Regions from separate parts of the Streptomyces sp. NPDC088794 genome, predicted to be linked through region 1. Evidence: riboswitches for the same ligand, from Rfam matches in the RefSeq annotation. Region 1 holds a riboswitch; the other holds the start of a gene.
The links. Region 1 has a riboswitch for cyclic di-AMP ahead of ACIP6U_RS48080 (M23 family metallopeptidase). Riboswitches for the same ligand answer to the same signal wherever they lie in the genome.
Positions count from the first base shown of each region.

Region 2: it holds a riboswitch for cyclic di-AMP, as region 1 does, so the genes downstream of both, ACIP6U_RS25610 (M23 family metallopeptidase) here and ACIP6U_RS48080 (M23 family metallopeptidase) in region 1, are expected to answer to the same signal.

Region 1 covers NZ_JBIVKB010000035.1:15,403-26,141, reverse strand. Annotated here, with positions in the region: gene ACIP6U_RS48095 (dihydrofolate reductase family protein) at 1-480, shown strand, start outside; gene ACIP6U_RS48090 (alginate lyase family protein) at 848-1,969, shown strand; tRNA gene ACIP6U_RS48085 (tRNA-Met) at 2,044-2,117, shown strand; cyclic di-AMP (ydaO/yuaA leader) riboswitch at 2,421-2,578, shown strand; gene ACIP6U_RS48080 (M23 family metallopeptidase) at 2,589-3,623, shown strand; gene ACIP6U_RS48075 (aldo/keto reductase) at 3,748-4,704, shown strand; gene ACIP6U_RS48070 (PrsW family intramembrane metalloprotease) at 4,765-6,102, opposite strand; gene trmB (tRNA (guanosine(46)-N7)-methyltransferase TrmB) at 6,153-7,064, opposite strand; gene lhgO (L-2-hydroxyglutarate oxidase) at 7,158-8,381, opposite strand; gene ACIP6U_RS48055 (MFS transporter) at 8,548-9,972, opposite strand; gene ACIP6U_RS48050 (asparagine synthase-related protein) at 10,656-10,739, shown strand, end outside.
Region 2 covers NZ_JBIVKB010000009.1:245,251-255,989, reverse strand. Annotated here, with positions in the region: gene ACIP6U_RS25630 (CobW family GTP-binding protein) at 1-660, shown strand, start outside; gene ACIP6U_RS25625 (DNA topoisomerase (ATP-hydrolyzing) subunit A) at 657-3,113, opposite strand; gene ACIP6U_RS25620 (M16 family metallopeptidase) at 3,425-4,828, shown strand; gene ACIP6U_RS25615 (M16 family metallopeptidase) at 4,825-6,213, shown strand; cyclic di-AMP (ydaO/yuaA leader) riboswitch at 6,427-6,587, shown strand; gene ACIP6U_RS25610 (M23 family metallopeptidase) at 6,601-7,377, shown strand; gene ACIP6U_RS25605 (GntR family transcriptional regulator) at 7,566-8,258, shown strand; gene ACIP6U_RS25600 (HPr family phosphocarrier protein) at 8,419-8,700, opposite strand; gene ACIP6U_RS25595 (GNAT family N-acetyltransferase) at 8,883-10,739, shown strand, end outside.

The DNA.
Region 1 (10,739 bases):
CCCACCGCCCCCGGCACCGGCCCGCTCCCCACCGCCGCCGACCACCACTGGCTCCGCCTGGCCTGCGAACTGGCCACCCACTGCCCGCCCTCCACCACCGCCTTCAGCGTCGGCGCGGTCGTGGTCGCCGCCGACGGCACGGAGCTGGCCCGCGGCCACTCCCGCGAAGGCGGCGACCCGGTGGTCCACGCGGAGGAGGCGGCCCTGGCGAAACTCGCCCCCACGGACCCCCGCCTCCCGTCGGCCACGATCTACAGCAGCCTCGAACCCTGCGCCCACCGAGCCTCCCGCCCCAAGCCCTGCGCCCGGCTCATCCTCGACGCGGGCGTACGCCGCGTGGTGACGGCCTGGCGCGAGCCGGACACATTCGTGACGGCGGCGGACGGGAACGGGTTGTTGGCGGGGCAGGGCGTCGAGGTGGTCGTGATCCCGGAGTACGAGGAGCGGGCGAAGCAACCGAACCGCCACCTGTCGGCCTGAGCGGCCAGCACGTTTCGGCGCCGGTCGGTCCCGCTCTCGCGCCGGTCGGCACATCTCAAGGCCGGGTCCGGATCTTCTCAGCCCGTCCGGCGTTTGAGGACGAGGCCGTCCAGGCCGAAGCGGGGGCCTGGGGGCGGCAGCCCCCAGAACGGACGCCCACACCAACGCCCCCCACAGTCCGATCGGCCCAACAGATCCTGCGCCCAAGACCCCGAAGGGTCACGCTGCGAGTGACCCGGAGTGGACATACGCGGAGGTACTGGTACCAGTGAGGCCATCCCGAAAACGAGCCGCCGTGCTCCTGATCGCGCCCCTTCTCACCGTGACCGTCGCCTCGTGCGGCAGCACGGACACCGGTACCCGGACCATGGCCCGCGCCCTCCCCCCGGACGCCACGTTCACCCACCCCGGCGTGCTCGTCAGCAAGGCGCAGCTGGACTCCGTACGAAAGAACGTCACCGCCGGGAAGCAGCCGTGGCTGAAGGCGTTCCTGGAGATGCGGGACAGCAAGTACGGGTCGTACAAGTACCGCCCCGAGCCGTACGAGAACGTCGACTGTCCCTGGGGCGGCAAGGTCGCGCAGGGGTGCGTGGAGGAGCGGGAGGACGCGATCGCCGCGTACACGCAGGCACTGCTCTTCAGCGTCACCGGCAAGCAGGAGCACGCGCTGAAGGCGCGGGAGATCATGGACGCCTGGTCGGCGAAGATCAAGCGGCACTCCGAGGAGGACGCGGGGCTGCAGACCGCGTGGGCCGGGTCGACGTGGGCGCGGGCCGCGGAGATCGTGCGGTACGCGCCGGGGGCGGGGTGGCCGGCGGACCGGGTGGCGCGGTTCGAGAAGATGCTGCGGACCGCCTATCAGCCGTACGTCACCGAGAAGCTGCCCGACTACAACGGCAACTGGGACCTCGCGATGACCGACGCGGCGATCGGCATCGCCGTCTTCACCAACGACCACAAGGCCTTCGACGCCGCCCTCGCCCGCTTCCGCGACCGCGTGCCCGCCTACTTCTATCTGGAGAAGGACGGCAAGGTGCCGCTCACCGTGGCCGGCTCGACCATGAACACGCCGCAGAAGCTGACGACGTACTGGTTCAAGCAGGGGACGTACAAGGACGGCGTCGCGCAGGAGACCTGCCGCAACTTCAAGCACGTCGGCTACTCGCTCGCCGCCACCGCTCACATCGCCGAGACGGCCTGGCACCAGGGCGTCGACCTGTACGGCGAGGTCAAGGACCGGCTGACCGCGGCCCTCGCGTTCCACGCCCGCTACCAGCTGGGCGAGAACCCGCCCGCGTGGCTGTGCGGCGGCAAGGTCGACCGGAACATGGGTCCGGACCTGGAGGTCGCCCTCAACCACCTGGAGGACCGGCTCGGCGGTTCCGTCCCGGCCGCCCACAAGCTGGCCGAGGAGACCCGCCCGGCCGGTACCGACGATCTCTTCGTCTCCTGGGAGACCCTGACCCACGCCGGAAACCCGGCGGCCTGACCGGCCCGGCCGCTCCCCGACCGCTCCTTGGTCACTCCCGTCCCGCGGATGGCGTACAGTGGAGAACACAACGGCGCGGGGTGGAGCAGCTCGGTAGCTCGCTGGGCTCATAACCCAGAGGTCGCAGGTTCAAATCCTGTCCCCGCTACTAACGGCCCAGGGCCGGAGTCCGGATCATCGGACTCCGGCCCTGAGTCATTTCCCGCTCGGCTTTCCGACCGTTGTCACGCCCGGTGAGCAGGCGAACGCCCTCCGCCCAACAACTGACATCCCGTCAATACCTGTGTGGATTCACAGGCTTGGTCAACTCGCCCGATTTTCACCGGTCATGGCCTGAACGTCCTGCGTGAAAACGTTAATGATCAAGCCGAACAGCTTGGAATCCCTGCCCCGTGTCTATTAACGTTCGATAACGCAGCGCGGTCGTCCCAGCCGTCACAAGAGTCGGCTCCGTGCGCACGTGCCGAATCCCGCAAGGGAACCGGGGAACCACCAACTTGGGGTGAATCGCAAGTAGTCCGTCGTGTACGCACGACCGGTTTACGCGCGTAGGAGACCTTCCTGCTCCGAACCCGTCAGCTAACCCGGTAGGCGAGAAGGAAGGAAGGAGTACGCCCAGGTGGCGTCCAACCCCCCTGCCCCGGCGGCCCCGTTCGTGCCGAGCCAGCGTGACAACGAGACGTTCGGCTACGGCGGATACCGCACCGACGAGGGCCCTTGGGAGGAATGGAACCCCACCGAGGATTCCGTCCGCCCCAACCGCGGTCGCCACCGCGTCTCCAAGCAGCGCGGCGGAGGACTCGCCCGCAGCTCCACGGTTCTGGGCGTCGGTGTCATAGCCGCCGTCGGCGCGGGCGGCATGGCCAGCGCCAACACCGGCAAGCCGCCGGTCTCCATCTCCGTGCCCGACCTGCCGAACGTCGGCTCGGTCTTCGGCGAGACCCCCAGCCCCGCCAAGGGGTCCCCGACCGCGCTCAGCAGCGTCGGCGTGACCTCCAGCGAGACCGCGCAGGGCACCAAGGACGCCGGCGAGGTGCTGCGCGACCGCATCATGGCGCAGGCCGAGTCGCAGCGCGTTCAGGTCGACAGCAAGGTCCAGTACGCCACCGAGGCCTCCCTCTCCAAGCAGGTCGACGACGCCGCCGCGAAGGCGGAGAAGGCGGCCGCCGCCAAGGCCGCCGCCGCGAAGAAGAAGGCGGAGGCGGAGGCCAAGAAGAAGGCCGAGGCCGCGAAGCTGGCGGAGCTGGCCACGCAGTACCGGCTGCCGGTCGCCTCGTACACGATCACCGGCACCTTCGGGCAGGCCGGTTCCCTGTGGTCCTCCGGCTACCACACGGGCCTCGACTTCGCCGCCCCCACGGGCACGCTCATCAAGGCCATCCACAGCGGCACGGTCACGGAGGCCGGCTGGGCGGGCTCGTACGGCTACCGCACGATCCTCACCCTCGACGACGGTACGGAGCTGTGGTTCTGCCACCAGTCGTCGATCGGCGTGAGCGTGGGCCAGAAGGTCGCCACCGGCGATGTCATCGGCCGTGTGGGCGCCACCGGCAACGTGACCGGGGCGCACCTGCACCTGGAGGTCCACCCCGGCGGCCAGGCCGACGGGATCGACCCGATGGCGTGGCTGCGCAGCAAGGGCCTCACCCCCTGAGGCAGTAGTCGTCGGCAGACACCGACACATCGCCAGGTTCCCGGAACAGCGGACTCCGCTTGTTTACGGGAACTTTGCGGCTCCGGCGGAAGACCGGTCTCCGGGGCCGGCGTTGATGTGAAGCATGACGTCCTCCTCTGCTTCTCTGCGCAAGCTCGGCTCCTCCGACCTCGAGGTCTTCCCCCTCTCCCTCGGCGGCAACGTCTTCGGCTGGACGGCGGACGAGGCGACCTCCTTCGCCGTCCTGGACGCCTACGCGGCGGCCGGCGGCAACTTCGTCGACACCGCCGACTCCTACACGGCCTGGATCGAGGGCAACTCGGGCGGCGAGTCCGAGACGATCATCGGCAAGTGGGTCAAGGCCCGCGGCAACCGCGCCGACGTCGTCATCGCCACCAAGGTCAGCCAGCACCCCGAGTACAAGGGCCTGTCCGGCGCCAACATCAAGGCCGCCGCCGACGCCTCGCTGCGCCGCCTGGACACCGACTACATCGACCTCTACTACACCCACTTCGACCAGCCCGAGATCCCGGTCGAGGAGATCATCGGCGCGCTCGACGAGCTGGTGCGGGCGGGCAAGGTGCGCAACATCGCCGTCTCCAACATCACGCCGGAGCGGCTGCGGGAGTCCCTGGAGTTCTCCGACCGCGAGGACCTCGCCCGGTACGTGGCCATCCAGCCGCACTACAACCTGGTCTCCCGCGACACCTACGAGGGCGAGCTGCGGGACATCGCCGCCACGGCGGGCCTCGCCGCCGTCCCCTACTTCGGCCTGGCCGCCGGCTTCCTCACCGGCAAGTACCGGCCCGGTACGACGGTCGAGAGCGCGCGGGCGGGCCGCGCCGGCGCCTACCTGGAGTCGGAGCGGGGGCAGCGGGTGCTGACCGCCCTCGACGAGATCGCCGCCGCCCATGACGCCCAGGTGGCGACCGTGGCCCTGGCCTGGCTCGCCGCCCAGCCGACGGTGGCCGCGCCGATCGCGTCCGCGCGCACGCTGGAGCAGCTGCCGGCCCTGCTGGCGGTGGCGGACCTGACCCTGACGGAGACGGAGATCGACCGCTTGACGCGGGCGTCGGCCTGATCGGTCCCTGAGCTGGGCGATCCTCGATCCGGGCGGCCCTCGACCTGCGCGATCCCTGGTCTACGGCTGATACGGGTTGTACGCGGGGTACGGCGATGCCGGATAGGCGGGCTGCGCCGGATACCCGTACACCCCGTACACCGGCCAGGGCGGGGCGGTCACCGCGACCGGCGGGGCCGTCGTCCTGGCCGCGTAGTCCAGCGCCGGGCGGGCCACGTCCTTGCGGCGCCACAGCTCGGCGAGCAGTTCTCGTTCCCGTACGACGAAGTCGGCGCCGGCCCGGCCGCGGCGCCCCCGGTGCCGTAGGAAGGCCAGGGAGGTCGCGTACGCCTCGTACTGGGCGACCGCCCTTGCCGCGGGCTTGCCGTAGTGGCGGGCTGCGTAGTCGCGGGCGAGGCGGCGGGCGCGCATGGAGCCGAGTGCGAACGGCTCGGCGGGGGTGAGCCAGCCGGCCATGGTGTAGGCGGGGAGTTCCTCGCGCACGGTCCGCAGTTCGCGCTGCCGGGTCCAGATGACCAGCCAGGTCAGCAGCCCGAACGAGGGCACCATGAACGCGGCGTAGACCCCGAAGAACCCGTACTCGCCGAACGTCGACGAGCTGTTCCAGATCGCGTGCATGCCCATCGCGAGCAGCAGCCCCGACAGCGGGCCGAGGACGCGGCGCAGGTGCTGGCGGTCCCCCGAGAGCGCGGCGATGCCGAAGCCGATGCCCGTGCAGACGGTGAAGAGGGGGTGCGCGAACGGCGACATGATGATGCGGACGAAGAAGGTCGCCGCGGTGACGGAGGCGATGCCGCGGTCGCCGGTCAGCTGGTCGGTGCCGAAGGCGGTGCCCAGGTAGAGGATGTTCTCGGTGAACGCGAAGCCGGTGGCGGTGATGCCGGCTATCACCACCCCGTCGACGATCCCGGTGAAGTCCCGGCGCCGGAACAGGAAGAGGAGCAGGACGGCCGCGGCCTTGGCCGACTCCTCGACGATCGGCGCTATCACCGTCGCGCCGAGGGTGTCCGCGCTGGAGGGGTCCGCGGTCGCCGTCGCGATCCATCTGGTCGCGAAGCTGTTGGCGACGATCGCTATCAGCGCCGCCGCGCAGGCGCCCCAGGCGAAGGCGAAGATCAGATTGCGCCACGGTCCCGGTTCGACGCGGTCGAGCCAGCGGAAGGCGGCTATGAGGAGCGGCACGGGGAGCACGGCGAGGCCGAGTCCGACCAGGAACCCCTCGGTGCCGGTCTGCTGACGCACCAGGGCGAGGATGACGAGCCCGGAGAGCGCGAGCAGGGTACTGAGCGCGCCGTACCGCACCCACCTGCGCTGCCACCAGTGGGCGTGTCCGAGCGCACCGCCGGCGGGATCGCCGGCGTACGGCGGATTCGTCGGGTACGGGGGACACGTGGCCACGGCATTGACCCTAACGAGGGAGGGCGCTGCCCGCGCTGCCCGCGGAGGCTTCAGGCGCCGGTGGGGGGTTGGTAGTTGTGTCGCTTCTCGCGGTCCTGGTCACTGGGCTCTTCGCGATGCTGTACGCGACGGAAGAGCAGGTCGTTCACGACATGACCCTTCTCCAGCCCCTGGCCCTCGAAACGGGTCAGCGGCCGGAACTCCGGACGCGACGCGAAACCGCCGTCGGACGCGGTGTTCTCGAACTCCGGGTGCGCGGTCAGTACGTCGAGCATCTGTTCGGCGTACGGCTCCCAGTCGGTCGCGCAGTGCACGATGCCGCCGGGTCTGATGCGGCTCGCGGCGAGGTCCAGGAACTCCGGCTGGATCAGCCGCCGCTTGTGGTGCCGCTTCTTGGGCCACGGGTCCGGGAAGTAGACGCGCAGCCCGTCGAGCGCGTCCGGGGCGAGCATCTCGCGCAGCAGGATGATGGCGTCGCCGTTGCCGACGCGGACGTTGGGCAGGCCGCTCTGGTCGGCGAGGTTCAGCAGATTGCCCTGGCCGGGGGTGTGCACGTCCACGGCGAGGATGTTGGTGCCCGGCTCTGCGGCGGCCATCTGCGCGGTGGCCTCACCCATGCCGAAGCCGATCTCCAGCACGACCCGGTTGGCGTTCCCGAACAACTCGCCGAGATCCAGCGTCCGCTGCCCGTCGATGTCCAGCCCCCACTTGGGCCACAGCCGCTGCAACGCGTCCGCCTGCCCGGCGGTCACCCGACTCCGCCGCGGCTGAAAACTACGGATCCGCCGCTCGAAGTGCGACCCGGCGGGATCGGGCATGGGCCCGTCGGGGAACCGGGGTTCCCCCTTGGCCCGGGTGTGGCGCAGGGAGACGCCGGGGGTGTGGGGGTGCGTGGGGGCGCCCTCCGTATCGGCGTGCGCCGCAGGGCGGAGGGGTTCGGGGGTATGGGGTGACTCAGACACAGTGCGTCGATTTTACGTGTGCCGGGGTGGGAGTTGTACGGGGAACGAGGGTCGGCACGGTGACCCCGCCGGGGGCAGGCGCAGCGCCCCGGCTCAGTCCAGTACCGCCAGTGCCCGCCGTGCCACCTCCCGGCCGATCGGCAGGGACGCCGTGGCCGCCGGGGAGGGGGCGTTCAGTACGTGGACCGTCCGCGGACCCTCCTTGATCAGGAAGTCGTCGACCAGCGTGCCGTCCCGGAGCACCGCCTGCGCACGCACCCCGGCCGTCGACGGCACCAGGTCGTCCGGAGTCACCGCCGGCAACAATCTGCGGACCGCCGTCGTGAACGCCCTCTTGGACGCCGATCTACGCAGCTCACCAGCCCCGTACCGCCAGTGCTGCCGGGCCATCCGCCACGCGCCCGGCCAGGCCAGCGTGCCGGCCGTCTCCCGGGGCCGTACGACCCCCCAGCCGTACCCCTCCCGGGCCAGCGCCGGGACCGCGTTCGGGCCGACGTGCACGCCGCCGTCGATCCCCCGGGTGAGATGCACCCCGAGGAACGGGAACGCCGGATCCGGTACCGGATACACCAGTCCCCGCACCAGCTCGGGCCGGGCCAGCGCGAAGTACTCGCCGCGGAAGGGCACGATGCGCATCTCCGGGTCGTCCCCGGTCAGCCGTGCCACCTCGTCGCAGTGCAGCCCGGCGCAGTTCACCAGCACGCGTGCGCGGATGACGTCCCCGCGGGCGGTGCGGACGGCGACCCCCAGCTCCGGGCGCCGGTCCACCTGGACGACCCGCGAGCCGTACCGGATCTCCGCGCCGGACGCGTGCGCCAGCTGCCGGGCGACGCCGACGAAGTCGCACACCCCGGTCGTCCCGACGTGAATGGCGGCCAGGCCGCGCACCTCGGGCTCGTACTCCGCGATCTGGGGGGCGCCCAGCTCCCGTACCGGAATCCCGTTCTCCCGGCCGCGCTGCACGAGCGCGTGCAGGCGGGGCAGCTCGTCCCGCCGGGTCGCGACGATCAGCTTCCCGGTGACGGCGTGCGCGATCCCGTACTCGGCGCAGAACTTCACCATCTCGGCGGCCCCGCGCACCGCGTACCGCGCCTTCAGCGAGCCCGGCCGGTAGTAGACCCCGCTGTGGATGACCCCACTGTTCCGCCCGGTCTGATGCCGGGCGGGACCCGGCTCCTTCTCCAGCACGGTCACCCGTGTACCGGGCGCCGCCCGCGTGATCGCATACGCCGACGACAGCCCGACGATGCCCCCGCCGACCACGAGCACATCACAGTCATAAGCGATCCGGGACGTCACCGACACCACCTCCACCATCGATAGTGCACTGCGCCACTGACAGCCACTTCAAACGCGGGGATGTGCAGTGCCCCGCAAGGGGCGCGGGACTGTTTCGATGTGCGGCTCCGCCGCGTGGGCGCGGGCAACCCTCCAGGGCCTGCGGTCAAAAGATCACAGGCACCCGGCAGACGCGTGGGAACCCTTACGCCGGAGCCATCAACAACGGCCGAGCCCGCTCCCGCAGCTCGACAACCCGCGGCTCGTCCCCATAGGGCTCCAACCGATGCAGAAGATCCTTGACGTACTCGGTGGTCCGAGCCGAAGAGATCCGCCCGGCCACCTCCACCGCACGCACCCCCTGCTCACAAGCCGCGTCAAGGTTCCCCGACTCGAGCTCGGCCACCGCCGAGACGACCAACCGCAGCCCGTGCGACCGCACGAACTCCTCCGTCGGCTTCGACAACGCCTGTTCGGTGAACCGCCGTACCTGCCGAGGCGCCTTGAGATCGCGATAGCACTCCGCCGCGTCGGCCGCGAACCGGTCGTAGGAGTAGAACCCCAGCCAGGACGGATCGTTGTCGCCCTCCCGGGACCGCTCCAGCCACCCCTCCGCCGCCTTGAGCGCCGCACCGGCCGCGACCGCGTCACCCGCACGCGCGTGTGCCCGTGCCTCGACGAGCCGGAAGAAGCTCATGGTGCGGGCGGTCGCCAGCCCCCGGTTGCGTTCCAGCGCGGCCTGCGCGAGATCGACGCCCTCGTCGCCGAAGCCCCGATAGGTCGCCTGCAACGACATCGACGCCAGCACGTACCCGCCGAGCGGCACGTCCGCCGCCGCGCGGGCGAGCCGCAGCGCCTGGATGTAGTACCGCTGCGCCGCCTCCTGCTGCCCCGTGTCGAAGGCCATCCAGCCCGCGAGCCGGGTCAGTTCGGCGGAGGCGCCGAACAGCGCCCTGCCGACCTCGTCGGAGTACGAGCCGAGCAGCAGCGGCGCCGCCTCCACGCGTAAACACTCGGGCACCATCGATGAACGCCAGTCGCCGCCCCCGTACTTGGAGTCCCAGCGCCTGGCGTCCTCGGCGGCCTCCCGCAGTTTCAGCACGTCGCTGTGGCCGACTTTGAGCGGTGCGCCCGAGCCCTCGCCGGGGTTCACCTCTCGCGCGACCGAGGTGTCGGCCGGGGTTATCAGCCACCGTGAGGCGGGCGTTGCGTATGCGCTGACTGCGAACGATCCGGCGAGCGACTGCCAGATGCCACCGGTGCCTGCGCGCCGGCCCGCGAGGTCGAGACGGTAGAGCTCCGTCGCCGACCGCACCGCCTGTCCGACGTCCCGGGGGAAGGCGAGGCCCACCTCCGGTGCGGGATCCGCGTCCGCCAGGCCGATCTCGTGGAGCGGCACCGGGCGGCCGAGCTTCTGGCCGATCGCGGCAGCGATGAGGTGCGGCGCGGCACCCTGCGGCACCATCCCCTTCGACACCCAGCGCGCGACCGACGTCTTGTCGTAGCGAAGAGTCAACCCGCGTTGAGCGCCAAGATCGTTGACGCGACGCGCGAGTCCTGCGTTGCTGATTCCCGCGAGGGCGAGAACGGCGCCGAGTTTTTCGTTCGGCCCGCGTTGCTCCCTGGACATGCGCCACCCCTCGACACAGACGGCTGCCGCGCTGGCATAACCACGCGGCATTCGTAAACCCAGCGTAGTTCGCCGCATCCCAAGCGTTAAGGGGCATTGTTCCGGATGGCGGGATTGTGGTCCGTACTGAAGTGCGGGTCCGATACGGGCTGTTGTGCCGTGCTCCCATTGTGTGGCCGTGCGCCCGTCCGTGCGCTCTTCTCCGGCCATCGGGGGAGCGGTTCCATGGACCGTGCGTGGGTCGGCCCGCTGTACTGGATCCAGTGGGCTGGGGGACACCGCCGCCTCCATCCCCGCGGGCGGCGGAGAAGTCCGGGAGGCGATCTCCGCCTCCCGGGCTGCGCGCCTGTGCGGCGGTGCGCAGAGCATGTACGGAGCGTGTGCACGCCTGTCTCCGTATCGCCGATTTGGCCGAAAACCGCCCCCGTCATCCCGGGCTAATCAGCGCTCCTACCATGGCAGTTGAGGGCGCGAAGGGTGTTTTCGGGGCGCGCTCCGGGGGCGCATTCGAGTCGTAGACACCGTGCCCGATAAGGGAGTTGACCCACCCCCGAGGGTGGGCGCGGGGGCGCGTTCCAGGGAGCGCAAGCGGCGCCACCACCCCTCCGAGGTGCGTCCTTCATGGCAGCATGGGGAACCAGTTCGTACGGTGCACTGGTTGTCCACAGGCTGTGGAGGCGTCGATGCGGTGGTTGGTGGGATGGAGCAGTACCGCCGCTGGGACCGCCACGATCGGTTCCGCGGGGGCCACGGGGCCCGACGGCGAG
Region 2 (10,739 bases), on a different contig from region 1:
GACCTCGTGGTGGTCAACAAGCTCGACCGCGCGCCCGACGGCGACGGCGTCCTCGGGCTCGTCCGGTCCCTCGTGGACCACGCCGCCGTCGTCCCCGCCTCCTACGGCCGCGTCGACCCCGAGCTCCTCTTCGACTGCCGGCCGAACGAGGAACGCATCGGGCAACTCTCCTTCGACGACCTGCACGCGCGCGGGGAGCACGGCGGGCACGATGCGGACGACCACGCCGGTCATCTCCACACCGCGTACGACAGCCTCTCCGTCAGCTCCGAAGTCCCCATGGACCCGCGCCGGTTGATGGCGTTCCTCGACAGCCGGCCCGAGGGGCTGTACCGCATCAAGGGGTACGTCGACTTCGGCGCCCACGACGCCCTCAACCGGTACGCCGTGCACGCCGTCGGGCCGTTCCTGCGCTTCTACCCCGAGCCCTGGCCCGCGGGCGACGCACCACGCCTCAGCCAGCTCGTCCTGATCGGCTCCGGCATCGACGAGGCCGCCCTGCGCAAGGAGGTGGAGGCCTGTACGAGCGACGCCCCGCACACCGCCGACGAGCACGGTATGTGGGGCGTTCTGCGCTACGTACAGGAACCGGAGGACGTACAGGATCTGGGAGAGGACCTCGTAGAGCCCTCCAGGACCCGTCCTGACCGGACCTGCTAGACCGGTCCCGCCACCACCGCCACCGTCTTCGCGAGCGACACGCCCGAGCCGTCGCGGCGCGGGTCGACCTCGGGGAGGTCGGCCGGTGTGCCGTTCTTCTGGGCGGCCTTGGCGGGGTTGGGGCCCGCCCAGGCCAGAGAGAGGCAGTCCTCGCCCTTGAGGAACCGCTGGCAGCGGACGCCTCCGGTGGCGCGGCCCTTGCGCGGGTACTGGTCGAACGGGGTCAGCTTGGCCGTCGTCTGGACGGAGTCGTCGAGCGTGCCGCGCGAGCCCGCGACCGTGAAGACGATCGCGTCCGCGGCCGGGTCCACGGCAGTGAACGAGATGACTTTCGTGCCGTCCGTGAGCTTGATGCCCGCCATGCCACCCGCGGGGCGGCCCTGGGGCCGGACGTGCGCGGCCTGGAAGCGCAGCAGTTGGGCGTCGTCCGTGATGAAGACCAGGTCCTCCTCGCCGGTGCGCAGCTCGACCGCGCCGACGATGCGGTCGCCGTCCTTGAGCGTGATGACCTCCAACTCCTCCTTGTTCGTGGGGTAGTCGGGGACCACGCGCTTGACCACGCCCTGCGCGGTGCCGAGCGCCAGACCGGGGGAGGACTCGTCGAGCGTGGTCAGGCAGACCACCGACTCGTCGCCCTCCAGGGAGACGAACTCCGTCAGGAGCGCCCCGCCGGACAGGTTCGGCGCCGCCGCAGTCTCCGGGAGCTGGGGAAGGTCGACCACGTTGATCCGCAGCAGGCGGCCGCTCGACGTGACCGCGCCGATCTCCCCGCGCGCGGTGGCCGGCACCGCCGAGATGATCACGTCGTGCTTGGTGCGTCTGTCGTCGGCGTCCTCAGGGAAGGGCTCGCCGTTCGCCGTACGGGCCAGCAGGCCTGTCGAGGAGAGCAGTACCCGGCACGGGTCGTCGGCGACCTGGAGCGGGACGGTGGCCGCGGGCGTGCCCGAGGACTCCAGCAGGACCGTACGCCGCTCGGTGCCGAACTTCTTGGCCACCGCGGCCAGTTCGGTGGAGACCAGCTTGCGCAGCTCCGTGTCCGAGTCCAGGATCCGGGTCAGCTCCGCGATCTCCGCGATGAGGCGCTCCTTCTCCGACTCCAGCTCGATGCGGTCGAACCGGGTGAGACGGCGCAGCGGGGTGTCCAGGATGTACTGCGTCTGGATCTCCGACAGCGAGAAGCGCTCCATCAGGCGCTCCTTCGCCTGCGCGGAGTTGTCGCTGGAGCGGATCAGCCGGATGACCTCGTCGATGTCGACGAGAGCCGTCAGGAGGCCCTCCACCAGGTGCAGTCGGTCGCGGCGCTTGGTGCGCCGGAACTCGCTGCGGCGCCGTACGACCTCGAAGCGGTGGTCGAGATAGACCTCGAGGAGCTCCTTGAGACCCAGGGTGAGGGGCTGACCGTCCACCAGCGCCACGTTGTTGATGCCGAAGGACTCCTCCATCGGCGTCAGCTTGTAGAGCTGCTCCAGGACGGCCTCCGGCACGAAGCCGTTCTTGATCTCGATGACCAGGCGCAGGCCGTGGGCGCGGTCGGTGAGGTCCTTGACGTCGGCGATGCCCTGGATCTTCTTCTGGCCGACCAGGTCCTTGATCTTGGCGATCACCTTCTCCGGGCCGACGGTGAAGGGCAGTTCGGTGACGATCAGGCCCTTGCGACGGGCGGTCACGGTGTCGATCTCGACCGTGGCGCGGATCTTGAAGGTGCCGCGGCCGGTCTCGTACGCGTCCCGGACGCCGGAGAGGCCGACGATGCGGCCGCCGGTGGGCAGGTCGGGGCCGGGGACGTGCTTCATCAGGGTGTCCAGATCCGCGTTCGGGTAGCGGATCAGGTGGCGGGCGGCCGAGATGACCTCGGCGAGGTTGTGCGGCGGCATGTTCGTCGCCATGCCGACGGCGATGCCCGACGAGCCGTTCACCAGCAGGTTCGGGAAGGCGGCCGGCAGGGCGACCGGTTCGCGCTCCTGGCCGTCGTAGTTGGGGGTGAAGTCGACCGTGTCCTCGTCGATCGACTCCGTCATCAGGCTGGTGGCCTCGGCCTGCCGGCACTCCGTGTACCTCATGGCGGCCGGCGGGTCGTCGTTGCCGAGCGAGCCGAAGTTGCCGTGGCCGTCGACGAGCGGCACACGCATGGAGAACGGCTGGGCCATGCGCACCAGGGCGTCGTAGATCGACGCGTCGCCGTGCGGGTGCAGCTTGCCCATGACCTCGCCGACCACGCGCGCGCACTTCACGTAGCCGCGGTCGGGGCGCAGTCCCATCTCGTTCATCTGGTAGACGATGCGGCGGTGCACCGGCTTGAGACCGTCCCGGGCGTCCGGCAGGGCTCGGGAGTAGATGACCGAGTACGCGTACTCGAGGAAGGAGCCCTGCATTTCGTCGACGACGTCGATGTCGAGGATCTTCTCCTCGTACGAGTCGTCGGGCGGCGGGGTCTTCGTACTACGGCGGGCCATCGCTGCCGGCTCCTCTTTTCTGGTAGCTCGCCTACGGGTCGCTCACGTGGGTGCCGCGCCCCTCCGGCTCACTCTTGCTGAAGCGTGAACGGTATCTGACGCGACCATTGTGGACCGCGGCACTGACAACGCGGACGAGGACCCGACATCGACCCTTGTGCCCGGCGTGCCCGCAGGCTACGCGATCCGCTCTGGGCGTACGTCCACCGGGAACTTCGCCGCCCGTCCGCACGCTTGCATACAGTGGCAGGACCGGTGGGAAAACCCCGGTTTCCACCGCAGCATTCGCGATCGAAGGGACGTACATGCCCATGGGTCACACGGCCACGGACCAGGCAGACACCGGCGGCCTGACAGCGACCGAGCACCGCCTGGCCAACGGCCTGCGCGTGGTGCTCTCGGAGGACCACCTGACCCCGGTCGCGGCGGTGTGCCTCTGGTACGACGTCGGCTCGCGCCACGAAGTCAAGGGGCGCACGGGTCTTGCTCACCTTTTCGAGCACCTCATGTTCCAGGGCTCGAAGCAGGTCAAGGGCAACGGACACTTCGAACTGGTGCAGGGCGCGGGTGGTTCGCTCAACGGCACCACCAGCTTCGAGCGCACCAACTACTTCGAGACCATGCCCACCCACCAGTTGGAGCTCGCCCTCTGGCTGGAGGCGGACCGCATGGGCTCCCTGCTCGCCGCCCTGGACGAGGAGTCCATGGAGAACCAGCGGGACGTGGTGAAGAACGAGCGCAGGCAGCGCTACGACAACGTCCCCTACGGCACGGCGTTCGAGAAGCTGACCGCCCTCTCCTACCCGGAGGGTCACCCCTACCACCACACCCCGATCGGCTCGATGGCCGACCTGGACGCGGCCACCCTGGAGGACGCGCGCGCGTTCTTCCGCACGTACTACGCGCCCAACAACGCCGTCCTGTCGGTCGTCGGCGACATCGACCCGGAGCAGACGCTCGCCTGGATCGAGCGGTACTTCGGGTCCATCCCGACGCACGACGGCAAGCCCGTCCCGCGCGACGGCGCGCTGCCCGAGATCATCGGCGAGGAGCTGCGCGAGGTCATCGAGGAGGAGGTGCCGGCGCGCGCCCTGATGGCGGCGTACCGGCTGCCCGAGGACGGCACGCGCGCGAGCGACGCGGCCGACCTCGCGCTCACCATTCTCGGCGGCGGCGAGTCCTCCCGCCTCTACAACCGCCTTGTGCGGCGCGACCGTACGGCCGTCGCGGCCGGCTTCGGTCTGCTGCGGCTGGCCGGCGCGCCCTCCCTGGGGTGGCTGGACGTGAAGACGTCCGGCGACTACGAGGTGCCGGTCATCGAGACCGCCATCGACGAGGAGCTCGCCCGGTTCGCCGAGGAGGGCCCCACGGCCGAGGAAATGGAGCGCGCCCAGGCCCAGTTGGAGCGCGAGTGGCTGGACCGGCTCGGCACGGTCGCGGGCCGCGCCGACGAACTGTGCCGGTACGCCGTCCTGTTCGGCGACCCGCAGCTGGCCCTGACCGCCGTGCAGCGCGTCCTGGAGGTGACCCCGGAAGAGGTCCAGGAGATCGCCAAGGCCCGACTGCGCCCCGACAACCGATCGGTGCTCGTCTACGAGCCCGTCGCCGCCGAGCACGCCGAGCACGCCGAGCACGCCGAGCACGCCGAGCACGCCGAGCACGCCGAGCACGCCGAGTCCGCCGAGCCCACCGAGAACGAGGAGGCGGCCAAGTGACCGAGCTCGCCGCGATGGAATTCCACCCGCAGCCCCCGGCCGGCGAGGCCAGGCCGTGGGCGTTCCCGGCCCCCGAGCGCGGGACGCTCGACAACGGCCTGACCGTCCTGCGCTGCCAGCGTCCCGGCCAGCAGGTCGTCGCCGTGGAGGTTCTCCTGGCGGCGCCCCTGGAGGCCGAACCGGCCGGCCTGGACGGCGTCGGCACGATCATGGCGCGGGCCTTCTCCGAGGGCACCGACAAGCACTCCGCCGAGGAGTTCGCGGCCGAACTGGAGCGCTGCGGCGCGACGCTCGACGCGCACGCCGACCACCCCGGCGTCCGGATCAGCCTCGAAGTGCCCGCCTCGCGCCTGACCAAGGCCCTCGGTCTGCTGGCCGACGCCCTCAGGGCGCCCGCGTTCGCGGACAGCGAGATCGAGCGCCTGGTCACCAACCGCCTCGACGAGATCCCGCACGAGCTGGCCAACCCCTCCCGGCGTGCGGCGAAGGAGCTCTCCAAGGAGCTCTTCCCGGCCGGCTCGCGCATGTCGCGCCCGCGCCAGGGCACCCAGGAGACCGTCGAGAACATCGACTCGGCGGCCGTACGCGCCTTCTACGAGAAGCACGTCCGTCCCGCGACCGCGACCGCCGTGGTCGTCGGTGACCTCACCGGCATCGACCTCGACGAGCTGCTGGGCGACACCCTCGGCTCCTGGACCGGCTCCTCGGCCGAGCCGCGTCCCGTGCCGCCGGTGACCGCCGACGACACCGGGCGCGTGATCATCGTGGACCGCCCGGGCGCCGTGCAGACGCAGCTGCTCATCGGCCGCGTCGGCCCCGACCGGCACGACCGCGTGTGGCCCGCGCAGGTGCTCGGCACCTACTGCCTGGGCGGCACCCTCACCTCCCGCCTCGACCGCGTCCTGCGCGAGGAGAAGGGCTACACCTACGGCGTTCGGGCGTTCGGGCAGGTCCTGCGGTCCGCCCCGGACGGCACCGGGGCCGCGATGCTCGCCATCAGCGGCTCCTTCGACACCCCGAACACCGGCCCGGCGCTGCAGGACCTGTGGACGGTGCTGCGCACGCTCGCCGAGGGCGGTCTGACCGATGCCGAGCGCGATGTCGCCGTGCAGAACCTGGTGGGCGTGGCGCCGCTGAAGTACGAGACCGCGGCGGCCGTCGCGAGCACGCTGGCCGACCAGGTCGAGCAGAACCTGCCCGACGACTACCAGGCGACGCTGTACCGGCAGCTCGCCGCGACCGGCACCGTGGAGGCCACCGCGGCCGCCGTGAGCGCCTTCCCGGTGGACCGTCTGGTGACCGTCCTGGTCGGTGACGCGGCGCAGATCAAGGAGCCCGTGGAGGCTCTCGGGATCGGCGAAGTCACCGTCGTCCCGGCCGAGTAGGGCCGGGCGGAGGCGGAGCGGGCGCCACGCGCGCGCAGGGGCCCTGGTGACGGATGCGTCACCAGGGCCCCCGTATGTCCGAATTGAGGGAGAGGTTGCCTGTCTGCCCTGTGGCATGCGCTACAAAAGCCGTGATCCGTTTGGGGATTGAAAGTTGTCCCGTTTAGCGTCATCCGGGCTGTCCGTCAGGCACCGCGCCGCATCCGCGGCACCGGACAGTCATCGCCGAGTCCCCGTCCGGCGCGAGCCAGGGGAGCCGGGGACCCAATGTCCCTGGGGTGAATCGGACGCCCGCGCGCTGCGCGAGGGGGTCCGTAGGAGACCTTCCTGCTCCGAACCCGTCAGCTAACCCGGTAGGCGAGAAGGAAGGAAAGGACCACCCAGTACATGGCGTTCACCTGCGCCACCGGGAAGCACCGTCGTCCCAGCCGCATGAAGCGCACCACCGCCCGCGCGGCGGGCGTCGCGGCACTCGCCACCACCGGCGTCGTCGGCACCCTGGCAGCTCCGGCACTCGCCGCGGACAACTCCGCCGAGAGCGCCGTCGAGCAGACCGGTTTCACCCCCGTCATCACCATCGGCGACACGATCGCCGCCAAGATCGACGCCCAGGCCGACGCCCAGAAGGAGGCGGCCGAGGAGGCCGCCCTCAAGAAGGCGGCGGCGGAGGCGGCACGCAAGAAGGCCGCCGCGCGGGCCAAGGAGGAACGCGAGGCGAAGGAGCGCGCCGCCCGGGCCGCCGAGCGCAAGCGCCTCAACACCTTCGTCGCGCCGATCTCGAACTCGTACGTCTCGACGGGTTACAAGAGCGGCGGCTCGCTGTGGTCCTCCGGCAGCCACACCGGCATCGACTTCCACGCGGCCAGCGGCACGACCGTCCACGCGGTCGGCTCCGGCACGGTCGTGGAGACCGGCTGGGGCGGCTCCTACGGCAACCAGATAGTGATCAAGATGAACGACGGGACCTACACCCAGTACGGTCACCTGTCGTCCATCGGGGTCTCGGTGGGCCAGACGGTCACCCCGGGCCGGCAGATAGGCCTCTCCGGCGCGACCGGCAACGTCACCGGTCCGCATCTCCACTTCGAGGCCCGCACGACCCCCGAGTACGGATCGGACATCGACCCCGTCGCCTACCTTCGTTCGCATGGCGTGAACGTCTGACGACGGACCGCGAGATCTTCTTCAGCCCCGGCTCTCCGAGCCGGGGCTTTCGGTCTTTCTGTCCGCTCTCTGTCCAAAAAATATCCATCGATTCCGGTCCCCCGTCGGAAATTCCAGCCGATTGCAATAGAGTCACTGAACACACGTCAACCGGCGACGTTTCACGGGGATTAAGACGGAGGTCGGACATGCGTATTCCGGCGCACTCGGTGTGCACGGCCATCCGGGACGACATCGTCGCCGGTGTCTACGAGCGCGGCGGCCGGCTCACCGAGGAACTGCTGGCGCGACGCTACGGCGTCTCGCGCGTCCCCGTCCGTGAGGCCCTGCGCACGCTGGAGGCGGAGGGCTTCGTGGTGACCCGGCGGCACGCGGGCGCGTGCGTCGCGGAACCGACCGAGCAGGAGGCCGCCGACCTGCTGGAGATGCGCATGCTGCTGGAGCCGCTCGGAGCCTCCAGGGCCGCCCAGCGGCGCACGGAGGCCCACCTCAAGGTGCTGCGCGGCCTGGTCAGGCTGGGCCAGGAGCGGGCCAGGAGGGGCAACAGTGAGGATCTGCGCTCCCTGGGGGGCTGGTTCCACGAGACGCTCGCCCAGGCCTCCGGCAGCCACGCGCTGACCTCGACGCTGACCCAGCTGCGTCACAAGATCGCCTGGATGTACGCCGTGGAGGCGCCGGCCAACCCCGTGGAGTCCTGGGCGGAGCACGGCGCGATCGTCGACGCCGTGGCGCGCGGGGACGCCGAGCGCGCGCGGGCGATCACCGCCCTGCACACCGAGCACTCGACGGGCGCGCACCGGCTGCGCTTCGGCACCGGGGAGCGCGCGGAGCGTGTGAGGAACTCGCAACATCCCGTAAACATGTCGGGTGTGCGGCATTAACACGGGCGCCGTATACAAAGAGAAGGTAATTCCAGGGGGATTATTTCTGCTGCCCGAACTCGGGAAATTCGAAGGGCTCGCCCGGTAATTCGGGCGAGCCCTTCGGAGTTGTGGGACGGTGTCGTCGAAGTGACGCGTGCCGTATCCCTCAATTCGATTTTCAGACGGTCTCGGGAAGCTCCTCGAGCCCCTCGGCGACCAGCTTCGCCAGCCGGTCGAGCGCGGCGTCCGCGCCCTCGGCCCCGGAAGCGAGGACGATCTCCTCGCCGCCCTGGGCGCCCAGGCCCAGAACCGCGAGCATGGAGGCCGCGTTGACGGGGTTGCCGTCGGACTTGGCGATCGTCACCGGGACGCCTGTGGCCGTGGCGGCTCGGACGAAGATGGAAGCGGGGCGGGCGTGGAGGCCCTCGGCCCAGCCGACGTTGACGCGGCGCTCAGCCATGTGATGCTGCCCTTCAGTGTCTCAGGTTGTCTAGACCATGTTGTCTAGACCAGTTTTCCATAGCGTGCCGTCGGGCCGCGGCCTCGGCCCGACGCACACCCTTCCACCGTCCCCGGCGGACAGGCGTGTTCCCCACAGACTGCCTCGCGCCGTTGTCATACGCGAGCCGTACGCTGGGGCCCATGCAGACCTCGTCGGACCGGCACGAGTACCCCGCCCACTGGGAAGCCGACGTCGTGCTGCGCGACGGTGGCACCGCGCGCGTCCGCCCCATCACCGTCGACGACGCGGACCGCCTGGTCAGCTTCTACGAGCAGGTGTCGGACGAGTCGAAGTACTACCGCTTCTTCGCGCCCTACCCGCGGCTGTCCGCGAAGGACGTCCACCGCTTCACGCACCACGACTTTGTGGACCGGGTGGGGCTCGCGGCCACGATCGGCGGCGAGTTCATCGCCACCGTACGCTATGACCGCATTGGTCCCGAGGGCACGCCCGCGTCCGCTCCGGCCGACGAGGCCGAGGTCGCCTTCCTCGTCCAGGACGCCCACCAAGGACGCGGTGTCGCCTCCGCGCTCCTCGAACACATCGCCGCCGTCGCCCGCGAGCGCGGCATCCGCCGCTTCGCCGCCGAGGTGCTGCCCGCCAACAACAAGATGATCAAAGTCTTCATGGACGCCGGCTACACCCAGAAGCGCAGCTTCGAGGACGGTGTCGTCCGCCTGGAGTTCGACCTGGAGCCCACCGACCGCTCGCTCGCGGTCCAACGCGCGCGTGAACAGCGCGCCGAGGCACGGTCGGTGCGACGGCTGCTGGTGCCCGGCTCGGTCGCCGTCATCGGCGCCGGCCGCACGCCCGGGGGAGTGGGACGCAGCATCCTCGACAACATCAAGGACGCCGGGTACACCGGGCGGCTGTACGCGGTGAACAAGGCCTTCCCCGACGACCTCAAGGAGCTCGACGGGATCGCCGCCCACCGCTCGGTGCGGGACATCGACGGACCCGTCGACCTCGCGGTCGTCGCCGTGCCGGCCGACCACGTCCCCGAGATCGTCACCGAGTGCGGCGAACACGGCGTACAGGGACTGGTCGTCGTCTCCGCCGGATACGCCGAGAGCGGTCCCGAGGGACGCGACCGCCAGCGCGAACTCGTCCGCCACGCGCGCACGTACGGCATGCGCATCATCGGACCGAACGCCTTCGGGGTCATCAACACCGCGCAGGAGGTACGGCTCAACGCCTCCCTCGCCCCCGAGCTGCCCCGCCCCGGCCGCATCGGCCTGTTCGCCCAGTCCGGTGCCATCGGCATCGCCCTCCTCTCCCGCCTGCACCGACGCGGCGGCGGCGTCACCGGGGTCACCGGCGTCTCCACCTTCGTCTCGGCGGGCAACCGCGCGGACGTGTCCGGCAACGACGTCCTCCAGTACTGGTACGACGACCCGGACACCGACGTCGTCCTCATGTACCTGGAGTCGATCGGCAACCCGCGCAAGTTCACCCGCCTCGCCCGGCGCACCGCCGCCGCCAAGCCGCTGGTCGTCGTCCAGAGCGCCGGCTCCGCCCCCCAGGGCCACGCCGTCCAGGCGACCCGGCTGCCGCACGCCACGGTGACCACGCTGCTCCGGCAGGCCGGCGTGATCCGCGTCGACACCATCACCGACCTCGTCGACAGCGGACTGCTGCTCGCCCGCCAACCCCTGCCGGCCGGACCCCGAGTGGCGATCCTCGGCAACTCCGAGTCGCTGGGGCTGCTGACCTACGACGCCTGTCTCTCCGAGGGACTGCGGCCGCTGCGGCCGCTGGACCTGACCACCGGGGCGACGGCCGGCGACTTCCACGCGGCGCTGCTGCGCGCGCTCGGCGACGACGCGTGCGACGCGGTCGTCGTCACCGCGATACCCGCCATCGGCGAGACCTCGGTCGCCGACGCCGAACTGGCCGAGGCGCTGCGCTCCGCCGCCGAACAGGTCCCCGGCAAGCCGGTGCTCGTCGTGCACGTCGAGCTCGGCGGCCTCGCCGAGGCGCTGTCGGCTGCCGTCGCC